4 regions of the Sinorhizobium sp. P24N7 genome follow, and region 4 is predicted to be linked to each of the others. Evidence: predicted binding sites of a transcription regulator. Region 4 holds the regulator's gene; each other region holds the start of a gene.
What was found. The regulator LexA, encoded in region 4, represses DNA repair genes until DNA is damaged. The targets are predictions, from matches to a motif close to TGTTCNNNNTGTGTTCNG.
Positions count from the first base shown of each region.

Region 1 (5,375 bases), on a different contig from region 4:
TGGGTGGCAAGGCGGTCGAGGAACATGCGGTCGTGGCTGATGATAACAGCGCAACCGGCGAAGTTTTCGAGCGCATCTTCCAGTGCGGCCAGGGTCTCGGTGTCGAGGTCGTTGGTCGGTTCATCGAGCAGGACGACGTTGCCGCCGGACTTCAGCATCTTGGCAAGGTGAACGCGGTTACGCTGTCCGCCCGAAAGCGTGCCGACCTTCTGCTGCTGATCGCCGCCCTTGAAGTTGAAGGTCGAGCAATAGGCCCGCGAGTTGACCTCGTGCTTGCCGAGCTTGATGATGTCGTTGCCGCCCGAGATTTCTTCCCAGACCGTCTTGTTGGCGTCGAGCGCATCGCGGCTCTGGTCGACATAGGCGAGCTGCACGCTGTCTCCGATCCGGATGGAACCGTCGTCGGGCTGCTCCTGCCCGGTGATCATGCGGAAGAGCGTCGTCTTACCGGCGCCGTTCGGTCCGATGACGCCGACGATGCCGCCCGGCGGCAGCTTGAAGCTCAGGCCTTCGATCAGCAGCTGGTCGCCATAACCCTTGGAAATATTCTCCGCCTCGATGACCACCTGCCCCAGTCGTTCGCCCACGGGAATGACGATCTGCGCATCGCCCGGACGCCGGTCCGCAGCCGCCTCGACCAGCTCGTCATAGGCGCGAATACGAGCCTTGGACTTCGCCTGGCGGGCCTTGGGGCTCGAAGAGATCCACTCCTGCTCGCGGCTGATGGCCTTCTGGCGGGCAGCCTCTTCGCGTCCTTCCTGCGCCATGCGCTTGGCCTTCGCCTGCAGATAGGCGGAGTAGTTGCCCTCATAGGGAATGCCCCGTCCGCGGTCGAGTTCGAGAATCCAGCCTGTGACGTTGTCGAGGAAGTAGCGATCGTGCGTGACCATCAGCACGGCGCCCGGATATTCGCGCAGGTGTTTTTCGAGCCAGGCGATCGTTTCCGCGTCGAGGTGGTTGGTCGGTTCGTCGAGCAGAAGCAGTTCGGGCTGCGACAGCAGAAGCTTGCAAAGCGCCACGCGGCGCTTCTCGCCGCCGGAGAGATTGGTGACCTCCGCATCGCCCGGAGGGCAACGCAACGCTTCCATCGCCATTTCCACCTGACTGTCGAGGTCCCAGAGGTTCTGGCTGTCGATGACGTCCTGGAGCTTGGCGCCCTCTTCCGCGGTTTCGTCGGAATAGTTCATCATCAGCTCGTTGTAGCGGTCGAGGATCGCCTTCTTGGCAGCCACCCCTTCCATCACGTTATCGAGCACGTTCTTCTGAGGATCGAGTTGCGGCTCCTGTGCGAGATAGCCGACCCTCGCACCTTCGGCGACCCAGGCCTCACCGGTATATTCGGTATCAAGGCCGGCCATGATCCGGAGCACGGTCGACTTACCGGCCCCGTTCGGGCCGAGAATGCCGATCTTCGCCTCCGGATAGAAGGAGAGATGGATGTTCTCGAGGACCTTCTTGTTGCCGTAGGCCTTGTTCAGCCCGGCCATGTGATAGATGAATTGACGTGCCATAAAGGAAATGCTCCGCATCGGAAGGGAATTTTGCCCGCTATGTAGGCGAATTATGGTGGCGGGGCAACGCCAAAGGCCCTTGCCCCCACGCTCCCCCGCCGCTTCCTCAATGCGAATTGCGGTCCGGATCAGCCCCGCCCGGCAGCGTCTGCGACCCCCTTCGCGCATTTGAATTCCGTCGGCCCCGCCGCCTGGATCAAATCCGCCAGCTCGGCTTTGCCCGAGAGGTCGCCCGAGAGCCCGATCGTCAGCCCGGTAATCACGTCGCGGCCGTTCACCGACTGGCAACGCATGCGCACCCGGTCTCCGGCCCCCGCCCCGAAAGTCTGGTCGAAGGCCTGCTTGATCTGTTTTTCGTCGAGTTCCCTGCCGATCCCGCCGGCGAAGAGCGCACGCACCGCCGACCGGTTGAGCTCGTCCAGAAGCCGGAGCTGCAGCGCGAAATAGTCCTCGGCATTTGCCGTCTGGCAGGTACCGTTGCGCAGCCATTGGTGCCGGTCCAGACCGGACATGACGCCCGGCATGGCGACGAGCAGGCGCTTGGCCGTCTCGTCCCCCATGGCGACTTCCGGCAGTTCCAGCCAATCGCCCTTGCGGTCGCGCGCTTTCAGATCCGCTTCCACGCCGCAATAGCTCTTCTTGAGCGGCCATAGTCCATGAAGCGAGAAATTCGTGGCGTCGAAGCGATCCGCGGTCTGATCGACGCATTCCTTGCGATCGGGCCGCGTCTCGCAGAATCCCGGCTGCCAGCTCACGGCGAGGACATATTCCGTCCTTCCCGCGCCGGTTTCGCCCTCGCTCGCCTCACTCTCCTGAGCCGCAGCGAGGGGCGCATTCGCCAAACCCAGCGCCAGCGCCGCCAACCTGATCAGATGCATCATCGCCCTTGTCTTCATTGCCCCAAACCCTCTAAAGGAAACAAAACAGGAACAAATAACGCCATATACGGGAAAATTGCAACCCTGAATCGCATCTGCGGATTCGTTGTGATCTCATGCGCAACGAGCAACAAGCTGCGGTTGCCTTTCCCACCCAAATCGATTTGATATCCGCACGGCATCCGCAAGTGGGGGAGAGCGCATGGCATGTTCGGGCAGGTGAGGACGCATCGAAGCCCGACCGGCGCGACGCTCGGCTGGCGCCATCTCGGCGCCGCGGGTGAACCGCAAGGCATTCTCGTCATCAGCCACGGCCTTGCCGAGCATTCCGGCCGCTATGCCCGCTTTGCCGAAGCCATGGCCGGCCAAGGTTTCCACGTCTACGCCCATGACCACCGCGGCCACGGCACGAGCTGTGCCCCCGATGCGTGTCCCGCCATGTTCGCGCAGCGGGATGGCGCTGCCAAGGTCGTCGCGGATCTCCGCGCGCTCCGCGATATGGCGGTGGCCAGCCATCCCGGCCTGCCGGTCGTGCTGTTCGGCCATTCGATGGGCGGCCTGATCGCGCTTAACGCCGCCGAAACCGATCCGGAACTCTACGACGCGCTTGCTGTGTGGAACTCCAATTTCCGGCCCGGCCTTGCCGGGCGCGGCGGCCAGTTGCTGCTGGCGATCGAGAAGATGCTGAAGGGTTCGGACGTGCCAAGTCCGCTCGTGACGAAACTCACCTTCGGTGCCTGGAGCACCAGCATCGCCGACCGGCAGACCGATTTCGATTGGCTCTCGCGCGATAGAAGCGAGGTTGCCAAATATCTCGAAGATCCGCTCTGTGGTTTCGACCCGACCGTATCGCTGTGGCTCGACGTATTCGCCTTCGCCTTTGCCGGGGCCCGCTCCGACCGGCTGTGGCGGCTACCGTCAAGCCTGCCGGTTCACCTCGTCGGCGGCAGCGCCGATCCTTCCACCCTCAACGGAGAGGCCGTTCGCTGGCTGGGCAACCGCATGAAAGCGCGGGGCATGACGGATGTCACGATCGCAATTCACGAGGGCATGCGCCACGAAACGCTGAACGAGATCGGACGGGAAAAAGCGATGACGGAGTTCGCCGCCTGGTGCAGGAAGGCAGTCGGGGGAAAGCGGCACCGTCCATGAGCGAGCTCTCCCTTTCCAAGGCGGCAATCGACCACAACCGGATCTCCTACGGCCTGACGCTGATGGTCCTTTCGGTGTTGCTGTCGCCGCTGATCGACGTCTTCTCGAAGCTCGCCATAGCGACGGTTCCCTCGGCCGAGATCACGGCGGCACGCTTCCTGCTGCAGATCGTCTTCATCCTGCCGATCGTCCTTCTGCGCGGCACGCTGTTCGATCTCACCTGGCGCAAGAGTGCGCTGCATGCGCTGCGCGGCGGCCTTTTAGTGGTGACCATGCTTTCCTTCATCACCACGCTGAAGGTCATGGAGGTGGCCGATGCCATCGCCATCTTCTTCGTGGAACCGATCATCCTCACCATTCTCGGCAGCATTTTCCTGAAGGAGACGATCGGGTGGCGCCGTTATACCGCCTGCGCTGTCGGCTTCCTCGGTTCGCTGCTCGTCATCCAGCCGAGCATGCAGGAAGTTGGTTGGGTCGCGCTTCTGCCGATCGTCGCCGCCTTCGGTCTCGCCGTTTTCCTGCTCGTGACGCGCATGGTCGCGCAGAACGAGGACCCCTGGTCGATGCAGTTCCATGCCGGCATCTGGGGAGGCCTCTTCTGTCTCGCGCTGCTCTGGTTCGGCGAGGGCAGCGGATCGAGCGTCTTCGATCCGGTCTGGCCGGACGGCCGCGCCTGGTATTATCTGTTGGGAGTCGGCGTCACCGCGACGATCTCCGGCGTGCTCGGCGTCTATGCCTATCGGGCGGCGCCGGCCTCGGTGCTCGCGCCGCTGCAATATCTCGAGATCGTCTCGGCGACGATTTTCGGCTGGCTCGTCTTCGGCGATCTGCCGGACGCGCTGAAATGGCTGGGGATCGCGATCATCATCGGCTCAGGACTTTATATCATCTGGCGCGAGCGACAGGTGCAGAAGACGGCGGGTATCGCGCCGGTGTCGCCGGCGATCTGACAGCGGCGAAACAGGACAGCAGTTGGGAGGTGCACATGAAAACGGGCGGACAACTGGTGGTGGAGGCGCTTGCCGCAAACGGGGTGAAGCGCATCTCTTGCGTACCGGGAGAAAGCTATCTGGCGGTGCTCGATGCGCTTTACGACGCCGACATCGAGGTCGTCGTCTGTCGGCAGGAGGGCGGGGCCGCAATGATGGCGGATGCCTGGGGCCGGCTGACGGGCGAGCCCGGCATCTGCATGGTCACCCGCGGCCCCGGCGCGACCAATGCCTCCGCCGGCCTCCACGTGGCCCGGCAGGATTCGGTTCCGATGATCCTCTTCATCGGCCAGGTGCAGCGCGACGCCCGCGAGCGGGAGGCTTTTCAGGAAATCGAGTATCGCCGGGCCTTTACCGAAGTCGCAAAATGGGTCGGCGAAATCGACGATCCGGCGCGCATCCCGGAATTCGTGACGCGCGCCTTCGCCGTCGCGACGTCCGGCCGTCCCGGCCCCGTGGTCCTGACCTTGCCGGAAGACATGCTGACACAGAGCGCCGAAGCACCGGCCGCACGCGCTTACCGGCCGGTGGAAAGTCACCCCGGCCCAGGCCAGATCTCCCAGCTTGCAGAGCTTCTCTCCACCGCGAAAAGGCCGATCGCCATTCTCGGCGGTACCCGCTGGTCCGCCGAGTCCGTAGCCGGATTCCAGAGCTTCGCCGAGCGTTGGCAGCTGCCTGTCGGCTGCTCCTTCCGCCGCCAGATGCTTTTCGACCACCTGCATCCGAACTATGCGGGCGATGTCGGCATCGGCATCAATCCGTCGCTGGCAGGCGAGATCCGGGATGCCGACCTCGTCCTCCTCGTCGGCGGGCGGTTCTCGGAGATGCCTTCCTCCGGCTACACG
Region 1 is NZ_JBHMIW010000005.1:208,802-214,176, reverse strand. It holds gene ettA (energy-dependent translational throttle protein EttA) at 1-1,511, opposite strand, end outside; gene ACFHWW_RS10515 (ribonuclease T2) at 1,640-2,407, opposite strand; gene ACFHWW_RS10510 (alpha/beta hydrolase) at 2,597-3,541, shown strand; gene ACFHWW_RS10505 (DMT family transporter) at 3,538-4,491, shown strand; gene ACFHWW_RS10500 (thiamine pyrophosphate-binding protein) at 4,527-5,375, shown strand, end outside.
Region 1: ACFHWW_RS10515 (ribonuclease T2) is a predicted target of LexA. The motif match lies at 2,426-2,443, and genes of this name have one in related genera.

Region 2 (5,375 bases), on a different contig from region 4:
CGGTGGACGGCGGTCTGACGATGGGAGCGGAGAGCATGAGCCGCGTCGTCTCGCGACTGCGCTCGGCGCTGATCCTGCCGATGCACAGGCCGATGACCAACAACTTTCTGGCGATGTTCGGAGACGACTTCGACAAGCGCTTCGCCACGGAGCCTTCCGTGAAGGTGTCGCTGCGCTCCCTGCCGAGGAGACCGCTCATCTATGTCCTGCAGGGTGTTTGAGGACCGCCGCAGCGCATTTCCGTCTCCTGAAAACACGACGCGCCTGCTGGACTGGACGCGGCAATGAAACTATAAGGCGCCCGATCTCACCGAAATCACGCATGCAGAGGGCGTCATGGCTGGCCATTCACAGTTCAAGAACATCATGCACCGCAAGGGCCGTCAGGATGCGGTGCGCTCCAAAATGTTTTCCAAGCTCGCGCGCGAAATCACCGTCGCAGCAAAAACCGGCCTTCCCGACCCGACGATGAACCCGCGCCTGCGTCTGGCGATCCAGAACGCCAAGGCGCAGTCGATGCCGAAGGACAATATCGAACGCGCGGTCAAGAAGGCTGCGGGCGGCGATGCCGAGAATTACGAAGAAGTCCGCTACGAGGGCTACGGCCCGGGCGGCGTCGCAGTCATCGTCGAGGCGTTGACGGACAACCGCAACCGCACCGCCTCCAACGTACGCTCCACCTTCACCAAGGCGGGCGGGGCGCTCGGCGAAACCGGTTCGGTTTCCTTCTCCTTCGATAGGGTCGGTGAAATCACCTACAAGCTGTCCGCCGGCGACGCCGACAAGGTGATGGAAGCGGCAATCGAAGCGGGTGCCGACGACGTCGAGACCGACGAGGAAGGCCACACCATCACCTGCGGCTTCGAGGATATCGGCGAAGTATCGAAAGCGCTCGAAGGCACGCTCGGCGAGGCGGAGACCGTAAAGGCCGTCTGGAAGCCGCAGAATACCGTGCCGGTGGATGAGGAAAAGGCACAGTCGCTGATGAAGCTCATTGACAATCTCGAAGATGACGACGACGTCCAGAACGTCTATTCGAACTTCGAGGTCTCCGACGAGGTTCTGGCGAAGCTTTCCGCCTGAGCGTTCGGAATATCCGTTGCAATTGACCCGCATCGCTCCGAGCGATGCGGGTCAATTGCTGTTCGCGTCAGGCGGCGGCGAGATCGCGTTGCGCTTGGGCAAACAGCTTCACCGACCGCAACCGCGCTTCCATGTCGAAGATCGGCATTGAGACGATCAGCTCGTCCGCCCGGGTGAGATCCACGAATGCCTCGATCTTTCGGCGGATCGTCTCGGGGCCGCCGACCACCGCGTAGCTCATTGCATGGTCGACGAAAATCTTCTCGTCCTGGCTCCAGAGGCCGTCCATCGATTTGACCGGCGGCGGGAAGCGCCCGCGGGCATTGCGGCGAAGCGCGACGAAGGATTGCTGCATGGAGGTGAAGAGGTGGTTCGCCTCATCGTCGGTGTCCGCGGCGACACCCATGACGCCCACCATGACATGCGGCTTGTCGAGCTGGGGCGACGGGGTGAAGCGCTCGCGATATATTTCGAGTGCGGAAAGCAGCATGTCCGGCGCAAAATGCGAGGCGAAGGCGAAGGGAAGGCCGAGCATGCCGGCGAGATGGGCGCTGAAATGGCTCGAACCGAGCAGCCAGATCGGCACGTTCGAATCCGCGCCCGGAACGGCGATGATCTTCTGGTCTTCGGTCGCCGGGCCGAGCAACGCCTGCAGTTCGACGACATCGTTTGGGAAGTTGTTGGCGCTCGCCTCCATGTTGCGGCGGAGCGCCTGCGCCGTTCTCATGTCCGTGCCGGGCGCGCGGCCGAGGCCGAGATCGATGCGGCCGGGGTAAAGCGCCGCAAGCGTGCCGAATTGCTCGGCAATGACGAGCGGTGAATGATTGGGAAGCATGATGCCGCCGGAGCCGACGCGGATCGTCCGCGTGGCGGAAGCCACATGCGAAATCACGAGAGAAGTCGCGGCGCTGGCAATGCCTTTCATGCCATGGTGTTCGGCCAACCAGAAGCGCTCGTAGCCGTTCTCCTCCGCGGCGATTGCCAGCCGCCGCGAATTTTCGAGCGACTCTGCGATGCTGCCCCCTTCGGTGATCGGCGACAGGTCGAGAATGGAGAAGGGGATCATGGCGGGGCTTTCAATTAAGAGAAATTGATCTTCCGCAATGTAGGTTCAAGTTTCCTTACGCCAAGGGTGCGCCGGCGCTTTTAGGCAAAGCGCGACCATTTCTGTGCAATGTTTTTGTTTTGTTCACTTTTTGCTGGCAGCGTCGCGCCGACCGAAATAGGGTGAAGCATGCAGACTACGATTCGCATCATCGGCATCGATCCGGGCTTGAGGCGCACCGGCTGGGGGGTCATCGAAACACTCGGCAATTCGCTGCGTTTCGTCGCGTCCGGCACCGTCACTTCCGATGGCGAGATGGACCTTGCCTCCCGCCTCTGCCAGCTGCATGACGGGCTTGCCGAGGTGGTGCACGGCTATCAGCCGCACGAGGCCGCTGTCGAACAGACCTTCGTCAACAAGGATGCGACGGCGACGCTGAAGCTCGGCCAGGCGCGCGGCATCGCCATGCTGGTGCCGGCCCGGGCGGGCTTGAGGGTCGCGGAATATGCGCCAAACGCCGTCAAGAAGGCCGTGATCGGCGTCGGCCACGGCGAAAAGCAGCAGATACACATGATGCTGAAGGTGCTGATGCCCAAGGCCGAGTTCAAAGGCAACGATGCCGCCGACGCGCTCGCCATCGCCATCTGCCATGCCCATAACAGGCAGGCGGTGACGAGCCGCCTTGCGGCGCTTGCGGGCTAGGCCGGGCAACGGCATTTCTTCAAAGACGACGGACCAACACCATCCAGAGAGACCAGATGATCGGCAAGCTCAAGGGCACGATAGACGAGATCGGCGAGGATCACGTGGTTCTCGACGTGCATGGGGTCGGGTATGTCGCCCATTGTTCGGCGCGCACGCTCGGAAAGCTCGGAAGCGCCGGAGAGGCGGCCGTTCTCTTCATCGAGACCTATGTGCGCGAGGATCAGCTGAAGCTGTTCGGGTTCCTGAGCGCGTTGGAACGCGAATGGTTCCGACTGCTTCAGAGCGTTCAGGGTGTGGGATCCAAGGTGGCGCTGGCGGTGCTCTCTACGCTGACCCCCGGGGAACTCGCCAACGCGATCGCCTTGCAGGACAAGACGTCGATCTCGCGCGCGCCGGGCGTGGGTCCGAAAGTTGCCGTGCGTATCGTCACCGAACTGAAGAACAAGGCTCCCGCCTTCGCCGGCGAGATGGCACCGTCGATCGGCCTGAAGCAGGAGCTCGGCGAAGGCGTTGCCGCGGCGCCGGTTGCGGACGCGGTCTCGGCGCTCACCAATCTCGGCTATTCGCGAGACCAGGCGGCCAATGCCGTTGCGGCTGCGCTGAAAAACGGCGGGGAGGGCGGCGACAGCGCCAAGCTGATCCGCCTCGGCTTGAAGGAGCTGTCGCGGTGAGGAAGCCACGAGCCTTCCTGCGGCCACAAAAGCATTGGAGTAGAGGGACGCTGGCCGTTCTCGCTGGATTGATCCGGGCGCCGCTATTATGGTTGAGCGCGGCAGCGACGGTGACCGGCCTCGACGCCCGGTGCCCCTATGGCCGCGGACAGCCCGAAACGGAAGCAGTGACATGAGCGAAGCCGCACGTCTGATCGCGCCGGAAAAGCGAGGCGAAGACCTCGATGCGACCATGCGCCCGCAGACGCTCGACGACTTTACCGGCCAGGCTGAAGCGCGCGCCAATCTGAAGATCTTCATCGAGGCGGCGCGCAATCGCGGCGAAGCGCTCGACCATGTGCTCTTCGTCGGTCCGCCCGGGCTCGGCAAGACGACGCTGGCGCAGATCATGGCAAAGGAGCTCGGCGTCAATTTTCGCTCGACTTCCGGGCCGGTTATCGCCAAGGCCGGTGACCTTGCGGCGCTGCTGACCAACCTCGAAGAGCGCGACGTGCTCTTCATCGATGAAATCCACCGCCTCAATCCCGCCGTCGAGGAAATCCTCTATCCGGCCATGGAGGATTTCCAGCTCGACCTCATCATCGGCGAGGGGCCGGCGGCCCGTTCGGTGAAGATCGATCTCGCGAAGTTCACCCTGGTGGCGGCGACGACGCGCCTCGGACTGCTGACGACGCCGCTGCGCGATCGCTTCGGCATCCCCGTGCGGCTCAATTTCTATACGGTCGAGGAGTTGGAGCTGATCGTCCGGCGTGGCGCGCGGCTGATGGGTCTCGGCATGACCGACGAAGGCGCGCGCGAGATTGCCCGCCGTGCGCGCGGCACGCCTCGCATTGCCGGCCGTCTCCTGCGCCGGGTGCGCGACTTCGCCGAAGTCGCACGGGCGGAGGCCGTGACGCGGAAGATTGCCGACGAGGCGCTGACCCGGCTGCTCGTCGACAGCATGGGTCTCGACCAGCTCGACCGGCGGTATCTGACGATGATCGCCCAGAATTTCGGCGGCGGGCCGGTGGGGATCGAGACCATCGCCGCCGGGCTTTCCGAGCCGCGCGACGCGATCGAAGACATCATCGAGCCCTATCTGATCCAGCAGGGATTCATCCAGCGCACGCCGCGTGGTCGCGTGCTCACGGCGAATGCCTGGAAGCATCTCGGCCTCAATCCGCCACGGGATGTCGAGGCAAGCCAATTCCGGCTGACGCTCGAGGACGACTGAAATGATCACCCGGCGGGGCTTCATGAAGGTCCTCGGCGGTGGATTGGCGAGCGCCGTGGCCCTGGGCAGCTACGCCTTCGCCATCGAACCGCTTGCGCGTCTGAGGGTGGCCCGCTACGCCGTGACGCCACCGGGATGGACGCCCGGCCTTAAGCTCCGCCTGGTCGCGCTCGCGGATATTCACGCCTGCGAACCCTGGATGTCTGCGCGCCGCATCACATCCATCTGCGAGCGCGCCAACCACCTCGGCGGCGACGTGACAGTCCTTCTCGGCGACTACGCTTCCGGCATGAATCTCGTGACGCGGTATGTCCATGCGAGCGAGTGGTCGAAGGCGCTTGCCACGCTCACGGCGCCCCTTGGCGTCCATGCCATCATGGGAAATCATGATTGGTGGGAAGACATGACGGCCCAGAAGAACGGCGGCGGCGATACCTTCGGCCATCGGGCATTGGCCGGGGTCGGCATTCAGGTGCACAGCAATCGCGCGGTCCGCCTTGAGAAGAGCGGCTTCCCTTTCTGGCTCGCGGGGCTCGAGGACCAGCTTGCGCTCCTGCCGGGACGGAAATGGAAACGCGCGTGGATGGCTGGGCTCGACGATCTCGATGGCACGCTTGCACAGGTGACGGACGAGGCGCCAGTGATCCTGCTCGCGCAC
Region 2 is NZ_JBHMIW010000004.1:281,108-286,482, forward strand. It holds gene ACFHWW_RS08785 (MBL fold metallo-hydrolase) at 1-221, shown strand, start outside; gene ACFHWW_RS08790 (YebC/PmpR family DNA-binding transcriptional regulator) at 337-1,083, shown strand; gene ACFHWW_RS08795 (LLM class flavin-dependent oxidoreductase) at 1,151-2,149, opposite strand; gene ruvC (crossover junction endodeoxyribonuclease RuvC) at 2,318-2,830, shown strand; gene ruvA (Holliday junction branch migration protein RuvA) at 2,887-3,504, shown strand; gene ruvB (Holliday junction branch migration DNA helicase RuvB) at 3,677-4,717, shown strand; gene ACFHWW_RS08815 (metallophosphoesterase) at 4,719-5,375, shown strand, end outside.
Region 2: ruvC (crossover junction endodeoxyribonuclease RuvC) is a predicted target of LexA. The motif match lies at 2,259-2,276, and genes of this name have one in related genera.

Region 3 (5,375 bases), on a different contig from region 4:
AACCGTGCGAAGCCGGATAATCCGGTACATGGTTTGAGCCATGCAGCGCAATGCCGGACCAGGTAAGCCGCTGCATGAACGGCATCGGCGCATTCGAATAGATGTTCGACGCGTGACGTCGGCGCTTCTCCAGGATCGAGAAAATGCCCGTCGGCGTCGCGTGCCCGGCCTTGCCGGTTGACACTTTCGACGTGGCGACGACCGTGTCGCCGTCATAGACGACGAGGGACTGCTGCTCCCTCGATACGACGATCTGCAACGGCGCCTTGGCGCCGGCCGCAAGCGCGGACGGCGACGCCATGACGAAAACCGCGAATCCCATCCGGAGAGCGAAACGCAACACCTACCCTCGTTCAGACAGTGGCGGCACCGCAAAACGGACGACGGAGCCGTGGAAGCAGGCTAGCGTCCAATATTTAAGGAATTGCCCCATACGATGCGTCAGCCGTCCGGTCGGGCAACCGTGACGGCTATTGCCGGCGCCGCCCCTTGCCGAACGTGTAGCCGGTCTCGACGCTCGTCCTGCCGAACTTGTCGCGCAGCTTGTTGATCGCGTCCTCGGCGGCGGCACGCCGGGACGCCTGCGGATCGACGAGATCCGGCGGATCGGCGAGGTCGGGATCGGCCAGATCGCTGACGCCGATCCCGATCAGCCGGTATTTCGTCCCGTCGACCTCCTTCTCGAGCAGCTGCAGGCCGGTGCGGAAGATGCGGTCGGCAAGGCGGGTGGGGCTTTCCAGCCTGCGGTTGCGCGTGCGGGTCTTGAAGTCCGCGGTCTTCAGCTTCAGCACCACCGTCTGTCCGGCGAGGGCGGAATTTCGCAAGCGGAATGCCACTTGTTCGCTGAGGCCCCTCAGATGCGTTACGAGGTCTTCCTGGCGCGCCAGGTCGTCGTTGAACGTCGTCTCGGAGGAGACGCTCTTCGCTTCGCCTTCGATTTCGACGGATCTTTCGTCCAGGCCGCGCGAGAGCCTGTAGAGCCGCCGGCCCATCGTGCCGTAGCGGCGCATGAGGTCCGCCTCTTCCATCGTCTGGAGCTGCCCGATCGCGCGGATTCCGTCCCTTTCGAGCGTGGCGGCGAAGGCCTTGCCGACGCCCCAGATGAGAGTAACGGGTTTGGCCTTCAGGAAGTCGATGGCTTCGGCCTGGCCGATGACCGAAAAGCCGCGCGGCTTCTGAAGGTCCGAGGCAACCTTGGCCAGGAATTTGCAGTAGGAGAGCCCGACGGAGACGGTGATGCCGATTTCCCGCTCCACACGCCTGGCGAAGCGGGCAAGCGTTCGGGCGGGCGGATCGTGATGAAGCCGCTCGGTGCCGCTCAGATCGAGAAAGGCCTCATCTATCGACAGCGGCTGCACGAGAGGCGTCAGCTCCTGCATCATCGCTCTGACTTCCCGCCCGACGCGCACGTATTTCTCCATGTCGGGCCTGATCACCACGGCCTGCGGACAGGCTTCGAGAGCTTTGAACATAGGCATGGCGGAGCGCACGCCGTGGATGCGGGCAATGTAACAGGCCGTGGAGACGACGCCACGCTTACCGCCGCCGATGATCACGGGCTTGTCGGCGAGCTCCGGATTGTCGCGCTTCTCGACCGAGGCATAGAAGGCATCGCAGTCGATATGCGCCAGGGTCAGCCGGTAGAGTTCGGGGTGCCGGAGGAGCCGCGGGCTTCCGCAGGCGAGGCACCGCCGTGCCTGGGCGGCTTGCTCCTTGAGGCAATCACGGCAGAAGCCGGAGGGTGGGGCGGCGCTGTCGATCATATCCGGAACAAATGTTGAACGCGGCGACTTTACGCTCTACGCTGCTGAGTCTCAAGGCGGCGGCTGGAGGCTGTTTTGGATATCGCAGTTAAATTTGAGACGGTGCCGGCCGATCGCCGGCCGGACTTCGGGATGCTCCTTAGTCGGCACGGCGCACTCGGCACCGGGCGGTGCACCGCGCTGCGCACGCCGCGTGCCGGCAGCACTCAGCCTTCCTCGAAATCGCGCGGGCCGGAGAGGGCATGGTGCGCCCGGACGACCTCGTCCGGCGAGGTTTGCGTTTCGTTGCAGAAGGCCATCAGCGTCGGCTCGTGCTCCATCAGGAACGCAACGATGCCCCCCATGAAGCCCGGCTCGCCGACGGCGCCGCGCAGGGAGGCGGGATCGGTGCCGGTGAGCGCCAGAAAGCGCGACATCAGCTCAGGCTCGTTCGCGAGCCAGGTCAGGATGGCGATCGCCGTATCCTCAGCGTTCTTCATGATATCCGCTCTCTTCTCGTTTGCCGGCCGCAATTACCTATTTTTCAACCAAATCGCGCTAGCCTGGCGATCGACGAAAAGGGTCGAGTCGCCGTTGTTGCAACTTAAATCTCTCCCGGAGACTTGCAAGGCGGCGGCAGACAGCAAGGGATCGACATGCCCAAACAGGTGATGATTGTTGAGGATAACGAGCTGAATATGAAGCTCTTCCGCGACCTGATTGAGGCTTCGGGCTACGCGACGATCCAGACGCGCAACGGCATGGAAGCCCTCGAACTCGCGCGCAAGCACCGTCCCGACCTGATTCTGATGGACATCCAGTTGCCGGAGGTTTCCGGCCTCGAGGTCACGAAATGGCTCAAGGAAGACGATGAGCTTCACGTGATTCCGGTTATTGCCGTAACCGCTTTTGCCATGAAGGGCGACGAGGAGCGCATCCGCCAAGGGGGATGCGAGGCCTATGTTTCCAAGCCGATTTCCGTTCCAAAATTCATTGAGACCATCAAAACATATCTGGGCGATGCCTGACTGCCAGAAAGATCGATATGACTGCGCGCATCCTCGTCGTTGATGACGTACCAGCCAATGTGAAGCTCCTGGAAGCGCGGCTGGTGGCCGAATATTTCGACGTGCTGACGGCTCCGGACGGGAATGCCGCCTTGGCGACATGCGAAAAGACGCCGGTGGATCTGGTCCTGCTCGATGTCATGATGCCGGGGATGGACGGTTTCGAGGTCTGTGAAAGATTGAAGGCGAACAGCCGGACCGCGCATATTCCGGTCGTGATGATAACGGCACTCGACCAGCCGTCCGATCGCGTGCGCGGGCTGAAGGCCGGCGCGGACGACTTCCTGACCAAGCCCGTGAACGATCTGCAGCTGATGTCGCGCGTGAAGAGTCTCGTACGCCTGAAGAACGTCAGCGACGAGCTGCGTCTCAGAGCTCAGACGGCACAAACGATCGGGCTGCAGGAGACGGCCCGCGTCGATCGGCCGGACGAGCCCGGCAGCGTTCTGCTCGTCGATGGCCGTGCTTCCTCACAGGAGCGGCTGACGCGTGCCCTGAAGCCGATCGCCGATGTCGCCGTCATATCGGACCCGCAGGCCGCTCTGTTCGAGGCTGCCGAAAGCAGTTTCGACCTGATCATCGTCAACGCGAATTTCGACGATTACGACCCCTTGCGTCTGTGTTCGCAATTGCGGTCGCTCGAGCGGACCCGCTTCATTCCGATCCTGCTGGTAACCGAGCAGGGAAACGATGAGAGAATCGTCCGCGCACTCGAACTGGGCGTGACGGACTACATCATGCGCCCCGTCGATCCGAACGAACTTGTCGCCCGTTGCCTAACGCAGATCCGGCGCAAGCATTGCAACGATCGCCTGCGCGCCAGTGTACAACAGACGATCGAATTGGCCGTGACCGATGATCTCACCGGCCTCCACAACAGGCGCTATCTGGAAAACCACCTGAAGCTGCTGATCGATCGCGCAACCACAAGGGGGCGTCCGCTGTCGATCTGCATCACGGATATCGATCGCTTCAAGCGTGTGAACGATACCTACGGTCATGATGCCGGTGACGATGTACTGCGCGAATTTGCCAACCGCGTTCGCGCCACGGTGCGCGGCGCGGATCTCGCCTGCCGTTTCGGCGGGGAGGAGTTCGTGGTCGTCATGCCGGATACGACGCCCGAAATGGCAGCGATCGTTGCGGAGAGACTCCGACTGGCGGTCGAGAGCCGTGGCTTCGACATTCCGCAGGCCGCGACGGTCCTGAACGTCACGGCGTCGCTCGGCATTGCAACCCTGAGGCCGGATGGCGATACGGCCGAGGCTTTGCTGAAGCGCGCCGACATGGCGCTCTATCAGGCGAAGAACGGCGGACGGAACCGGGTTGTCGCTGCCGCGGCCTGATCCGCCGCACATGCTGTGCTATTCAGGGCCTCGCGGGCTCTTCCAGTTGCGCTCTTCTTCGCGCGGCCGTGCCGGAGTAAGCACATCCGCAGGCGACACTGTCCGATTTTGGAACAGAATTAACCAAACGCCGAGCAACCCCTGCTCGGCGATTAAGAATGCGTTGATTTTTTTTTAGTTTCAGGCAATGCTGATAAGCGAGGAAGGAAACTTCCACAGAATTCGGTTACCCCATGATGCTCAGGTCCGCCGCATCTCCTGGGTCGTGGGGTCGGTCGGCTGGCCTCGGACTTGCGGATTCCTCGTGCTGCAACCGGACCAGTCGACCCCCATTCGAAAACGCCGCTTCGAAAGAGGCGGCGTTTTCGTTTTATCCCTTCGTTCCGTCCCTCCGGAGAGGGCAAAGAAAAAGCGCCGGCCCCGCGGGCGGCGCTTCTGGATCGAAGAAAGCGGCGACCTTACTTGATCTTGGCTTCCTTGAATTCGACGTGCTTCTTCGCGACCGGATCGTATTTCGTCTTCGTCATCTTGTCGGTCATCGTGCGGCTGTTCTTGGTGGTGACGTAGAAGTAACCGGTGTCGGCCGTCGACAGCAGCTTGATCTTGATGGTGGTAGCTTTCGCCATGGTCGTCCTGCCTTTATGAAAAATTGAAAGCCGTGGACAACCTGTTGCGGGCCACGGTCAAGTTGCCGCGAAACTACAAATCACGATCGAAAAGTCAAGACCGTTTTGGTTTCAAAACGATGCGGACCAGGGAAAGTACGACATAAAGCCCGAAGAAGCCGGCGATTGCCCAGGCAAATCCGTCATTGCCCGTCACATCCATGGCCGCCCCGATCACCTGCGGACCCGCTACCGTACCGACCGCGTAGGAGAACACGAAGGCGGCGTTGGCGGCCGCAAGGTCTGATCCCTGGAGACGGGAGCCGAGGTGGCTGAGGCCGACCGTATAGAGACCGGAGACGCATCCGCCCCAGAACAGAAGAACAAGCGCCATCAGAAACCAGTTTTCGACCAGCATAGGCAGGAACAGGGCGCCTACGAGCCCGATCAGGGTCAGCGCCGACAGGATCGTACGGCGGTCCTTCACGCGGTCGGAAAGCATACCGAGGGGGATCTGAAAGATGAAATTGCCGACGCCCATGACCGTCAGCAGCAGCGCTGCCTGCGATTCGCTGAAGCCCGCGCGCGTCCCGAAGATTGGAAACAGCGAAAGGC
Region 3 is NZ_JBHMIW010000018.1:1,320-6,694, forward strand. It holds gene ACFHWW_RS26985 (L,D-transpeptidase family protein) at 1-340, opposite strand, end outside; gene ACFHWW_RS26990 (DNA polymerase IV) at 471-1,763, opposite strand; gene ACFHWW_RS26995 (DUF3572 domain-containing protein) at 1,970-2,242, opposite strand; gene ACFHWW_RS27000 (response regulator) at 2,399-2,770, shown strand; gene ACFHWW_RS27005 (PleD family two-component system response regulator) at 2,788-4,155, shown strand; gene rpmG (50S ribosomal protein L33) at 4,614-4,781, opposite strand; gene ACFHWW_RS27015 (MFS transporter) at 4,876-5,375, opposite strand, start outside.
Region 3: ACFHWW_RS26990 (DNA polymerase IV) is a predicted target of LexA. The motif match lies at 1,767-1,784, and genes of this name have one in related genera.

Region 4 (5,375 bases):
GCGGCACGACCGTCCGGTCGCCAATAACTTCCAGGTCGTCGGCCAGGGACCGAAAACGGACAACAAGGTCGGCTCGGCTAACGCCGAACCAGTTGTTGAAAAAATCGTCTTGCATCTAACACCTCGCCTTGAGGCCTCCCTGGGCACCGCAACCCGGATGGCTGGAACCGCACTGACCGCAGCGGTCGGCCCCGTGATTCGTTTGATCGATGTCCTTATATAGGTGTTTTTTACCGTAAATCAGAGTCTTTTTTTCGTACAGTACGTATTAATTGACATGGATGCCGGATGCCGGTTTTTCGACGCCATGGCGACGTTGTTGACGGCTGATCTGATACGTGCGGCCCGAGCCCTGCTCGGGTGGAGTCAGCTCGAACTTGCGCACAGATCGGGCGTGACGCAAAAAGCGCTCAGCGACTTCGAGCTTGAAAAGAAGCCGCTAACCGCCAAAGCCAGCGACAAGCTGCGGACGGCACTCGAGACCCACAACGTCCAATTTATCGCTGTGAACTCCGAAACGAGTGGCGAGATTGTGGGAGGGGGCGTCCGCTGGCGTCCGGACCCTCCACGCATGGATATCAAAATCCTCTAGGCTAGTAGATCACGATGTCAGTCCGGAAGCTCTGATGCGAGCAGATCGCCGGCCGTGGATCGAGTTGCGCAATGCACAGGTATCGATTCTGATTCGGCGTCTCGACTTTGTGGAGCGTCCAGCATGCAATGTGCTTCGGCACTATCGGCGAGGCCGGGGCGTTTGCCGGAGCCGCGAATGATCCTAACGTAGGCTCGTGTGTTTTAAGACGTCCACCCACGACGACATTTCAACGACCGCCAGCCATAGTTGGTTCGTACTTTCTCCCGTTCGGTCCACCATTCCCCTCTTTTGTTCAGCCCGGAGACCTAGGTGACAGAACTTACCTGGGGCAACTTCGACCGATGCCGGACGTCAGGCTGCCAGGGCTCGGTCGATGCCGAGGCTCGGCTGCGCTTGCCAAAAAAGCTGATTTGAGAGAAAGTTTTAGTCTGACCCGTTCGAGGTCTGGGCAACTCCCGCGAGTGGAGAAAAACATGCCTGTTAAATCTTTGGTGGCAGCCGTAATTTTTTCCCTCTTCGCCCTTTCGGGGTGCGCCAGCACAGGCTCGACCAACACGACCTATACCCAGTGGTACGGGCCCTATCCCGAGCCTGAATTCGACGTTCTTACGCCGGGCGGACTGCGGCTTGCCTATTAGCATGGCGTAGGCGAGCGACTGGGCCGGCCGCTGTAAGTGAGCGTACGCCCCTGCCCCCAGATTCCGAGCGATCGCCATCGCACGCCGGATGGAAAGCGGACAGGCATTCAGCAGCAAGCGGTATTCACGGAATTTTAGGCACTTGCGGAACACATATGGAACAGATAGGTTCTGTTCTTGATTTGTTTCGCGATTCTGGAGTGACGCCATGCTGACCCGCAAGCAACAGGAATTGCTTCTGTTCATTCATGAACGAATGAAGGAATCCGGGGTTCCGCCGTCCTTCGACGAGATGAAAGATGCCCTGGACCTTGCCTCCAAATCGGGCATCCATCGTCTGATCACCGCACTCGAAGAGCGCGGGTTCATTCGCCGGCTACCGAATCGCGCGCGGGCCCTCGAAGTCATCAAGCTGCCGGAGGCATATGCCGGCGCTTCGCAGGTCCGCCGCGGCTTTTCGCCGAGCGTGATCGAAGGCAGTCTGGGCAAGCCTGCGGCCCCGCCCCCCGCACCGAAACCAGCGCCCCCGGCCGAGATCGCGTCGGTCGCTGTCCCGGTCATGGGCCGCATTGCCGCCGGCGTGCCGATTTCCGCAATCCAGAACAACATGCACGATATTTCCGTACCGGTCGAAATGATCGGCAGCGGCGAGCACTACGCTCTCGAGATCAAGGGTGATTCGATGATCGAGGCCGGCATCCTCGATGGCGATACGGTGATCATCCGGAACGGAAGCACTGCCACCCCCGGGGATATCGTCGTCGCCCTGATCGACGACGAGGAAGCAACTCTGAAGCGTTTCCGTCGCAAGGGCGCCTCTATTGCGCTCGAAGCCGCCAATCCGGCTTACGAGACACGGATATTCGGTCCGGATCGGGTCAAGATCCAAGGCAGGCTTGTCGGCCTCATCCGGCGGTACCACTAGCCTCCCGACGAGGTGTGCAGGCGTTTCCCACGGAAGTACGCAATTTCAAAGCGTTAGAAGTGGGCGCATTGCGCCTTGGGGCGCTATGGCCACGCCTCCACAGAACCGAAGCCATATTTATACAGAATAAAAAAGACCCTATTCCAAATGTACCCTCTTGCGGATTGCGGGCAATCATTCTAAATCCGCGCCACGATTTGAAAATCGCAAATCGTAGAGGCCTCGTGGCGGAGTGGTGACGCAGAGGACTGCAAATCCTTGTACCCCGGTTCAATTCCGGGCGAGGCCTCCAAAAAACCACCCCTATTCAGCTTTGTTACCGACAAATCTTACCTGCGTCAGACGAAGGCGAACTCCGCGCCCGCAAAGACGAAGTTGGCAGCGCTGAGGTCGGCAGCGTGGATGCCGATCAGAGTGACCTGATCGACCGTGCCATTCAACTGCAGGACAGCGTTCCCGTCAGCATCGTTGCCGATGTTGGGCAAAAAATCAGCGAAGTCGTCGTAGCCATAGCCAGCGATTTGGATGACGTCCTTGTCCAATTCGAAGTCGAAGATCTCATCCCGACCACTGTTTCGTGAAAACAGGAACTGATCGGCACCGGTCTCGACCGCGAAGCCTGCGGTCAGTCGACCATCACCCCAGAGCTGATCGTTACCGGTGCCGCCGATCAAGAGGTCGTTCCCACCCGCGGTGTCCACGCCGACCTCTGCATCGCCATACAGGACATCATTGCCTTTGCCTCCGTCGAGCAGGTCGTCGCCGCCACTGCCGCCACGTGAGAAAAGAATGTCTCCAACGAGAAAGTCATTGCCCGAACCACCATAGAGGTGGTCGTTGCCGCCAATGCCGGATTCCACGACGCCCTGGTCGAGGCCATCGCCGTAGAGTTTGTCATGGCCCTCTCCGCCCTGGAGTCGATCGTTCCCGCCAACGAAAAAATCGCCCAGGGAGAAAGCGTCGCCCGAGAGACTGTCGTCTCCGGCGCCGCCGTCGAGCCAGTCGTCTCCACCACGTCCGCTGAGGCAATCGTAGCCATCGCCATAGAGTGTATCGTTGCCTTTGCCGCCCGAGAGACGATCATTCCCTCCGGCGACGATAGCGGAATCAATCGCATCGATCTGGAAGGCATCGCCGTACAGCGTGTCGTCGCCGGCGCCGCCGTCGAGCTGGTCGTCGCCACCACGCCCCTGATTGGAGATCGTCCAAGCGTCGCCGAAGAGCGTGTCGTTGCCCCCAAGGCCGTCAAGGCTGTCGCGGCCACCCTGCCCCGAAGACAGGAAGCCGCCGATTTCGGAGACTCCTAGGCTATTGCCGGTCGTGAACGGGTCTCCGAAGATAATATCCGGATCGTTCGTTCCGAAGATGTGGTTGTCCAGCCCGAGCCAAGGGGCGATGCCACCGATCAGATGCGCCATTTTTCTCTCCACAGTGCTGTAAAGTAGGCGATGCTCGTCTTGGGAAACCCGGACGGCCTTCGCGGCGCCGACTTCGTCGGGCTCCGTCGGAGTGACGAGCTAACGCTATGAAAATACCGACTTCCTACGGAAGACCGTTACACCCTTTTCCTGAAAGCGCTCCAATGTTGCCGAACGTGATGTTCCTGTCTATTGACCACTTTGGATTAACTACAAGTTGTACTTTGCGGCGACACTCAGCGTCCGGATACTGGAAGAAGGACGAGCTCGCCCACGCTCCCGAAGACGTCCGCGAAGGGCGAAACCTCGAGGATCGTGTGGTCTCGTGATCGGCGGTTGTGATATAGCGGTCCGTCGGCCGGCCTCATCGGGAGGGCGGCACTCGAAGCGCGACGTGATGGATATTCCTTGGGGCTACATTCAGCGCCACTTCGATTGGCTCGGGCATGTGGTCGAGGGCTTCTGTATTGCAGCAGTCGTCGCCCTCCTGTTCGTGGCGATTGCGCCGAGAAGGCTGGCGCTGATCATCGGCCTCGCCTTCGCCATCGGACACTTTCACGGCCGCGAGAAACGTGATTTCGAGATCAGCGCAAAGCTGCTGCCGCCTCACCTGGAGGGCTATGAAATGTGGAGGTGGAGTTGGGATCAGGCGACCGATTTCTGGCCCGTCGCTTTGGTCCTCGCCTGCGTCATTGTCGCCCTCCTGCCCAAACGGCGTCGAAAGCCGCGCAATTCCGACGACTGAAATGCGTGCATCCGGATGCTGGCGGGACTCTTGGCAAGGCCCACCTCTCAGGACCTGCCGGACGAGTTCGGCTTGCTGCGCCATCGGGCCCACCATACGGCCAGCTTGCGCCGCCGTCGGCGCATCGAGGGAATATCGTGCGAAAGCACGAGCAGGCCCAGAGGAACCATCCAGAAGCCCAGGATGGGCAGAAAACCGAGCAGACCGCCGAAGACGAGCAGAACGCCGATGAGCACGCGCAATGCCGGCGAATTGGGCAGGCTCATCCGCCATTTGCCGAGCACAATCTCACGCGTCTTGGGATCGATGCCAAAATGCTTCTTCGCCATCACTCTTCTTCCGTACCAATGACCCCACAGTTGGTGCCTTCTCCACAGGGCGGCAACCGCCTACCGACATTTTTTTTGAAAAACCGCTTGGCAAATCGGAAAAGCATTTGTATTAGCAGCCTCACTTCTGCGGCGCAGATGATCCCTGGTAGCTCAGCGGTAGAGCACTCGACTGTTAATCGATAGGTCGCCGGTTCGAATCCGGCCCGGGGAGCCAGTTTCCAAAGCCCTGCACCTCGCGGTGCGGGGCTTTTTCTTTGAGTATTTTCAAGCGCTTAACCGATCATGGCAAATGCACCAAGCCTCCAAGGGTTCGGTGCTGGCTTGCTTTTTGGTTACATTTTGGCTGCTTTTCGGACCACACAGGCCGGCAAACGGGGAATTCATAGGGTCCGAAGCTATTGCGCGTTACGCAATGAGAAACGCCGCAAGCGGCATCTATCGCTATTATCGCCGCGTGCCGAGTTGCACACGAACTATCACGCGGCATGGGAGAAGGCGCGGATCAGGAGACGAACGCCACGAAAGGCGGAATGCGGTCTCCCTTTGAGCCGGAGACAAAGGAGGTCCAGCAGGCGACGCTCTTTTGAGCGTTATTTCTTGCCGAGATATTCCATCACTTTTTCGCGGTTCGGCCCAGCTTCACGGATCGCCTTCAACGCCTTCTGCCGCGTCACCTTCGCCGTTCTCATGAGGTAGGCCACCTCGTGCTCCTGTTCGGAAAC
Region 4 is NZ_JBHMIW010000014.1:43,357-48,731, forward strand. It holds gene ACFHWW_RS23190 (helix-turn-helix domain-containing protein) at 320-592, shown strand; gene ACFHWW_RS23195 (hypothetical protein) at 1,069-1,233, shown strand; gene lexA (transcriptional repressor LexA) at 1,442-2,158, shown strand; tRNA gene ACFHWW_RS23205 (tRNA-Cys) at 2,377-2,450, shown strand; gene ACFHWW_RS23210 (calcium-binding protein) at 2,497-3,576, opposite strand; gene ACFHWW_RS23215 (hypothetical protein) at 3,974-4,321, shown strand; gene ACFHWW_RS23220 (hypothetical protein) at 4,369-4,650, opposite strand; tRNA gene ACFHWW_RS23225 (tRNA-Asn) at 4,793-4,867, shown strand; gene ACFHWW_RS23230 (DUF3606 domain-containing protein) at 5,244-5,375, opposite strand, start outside.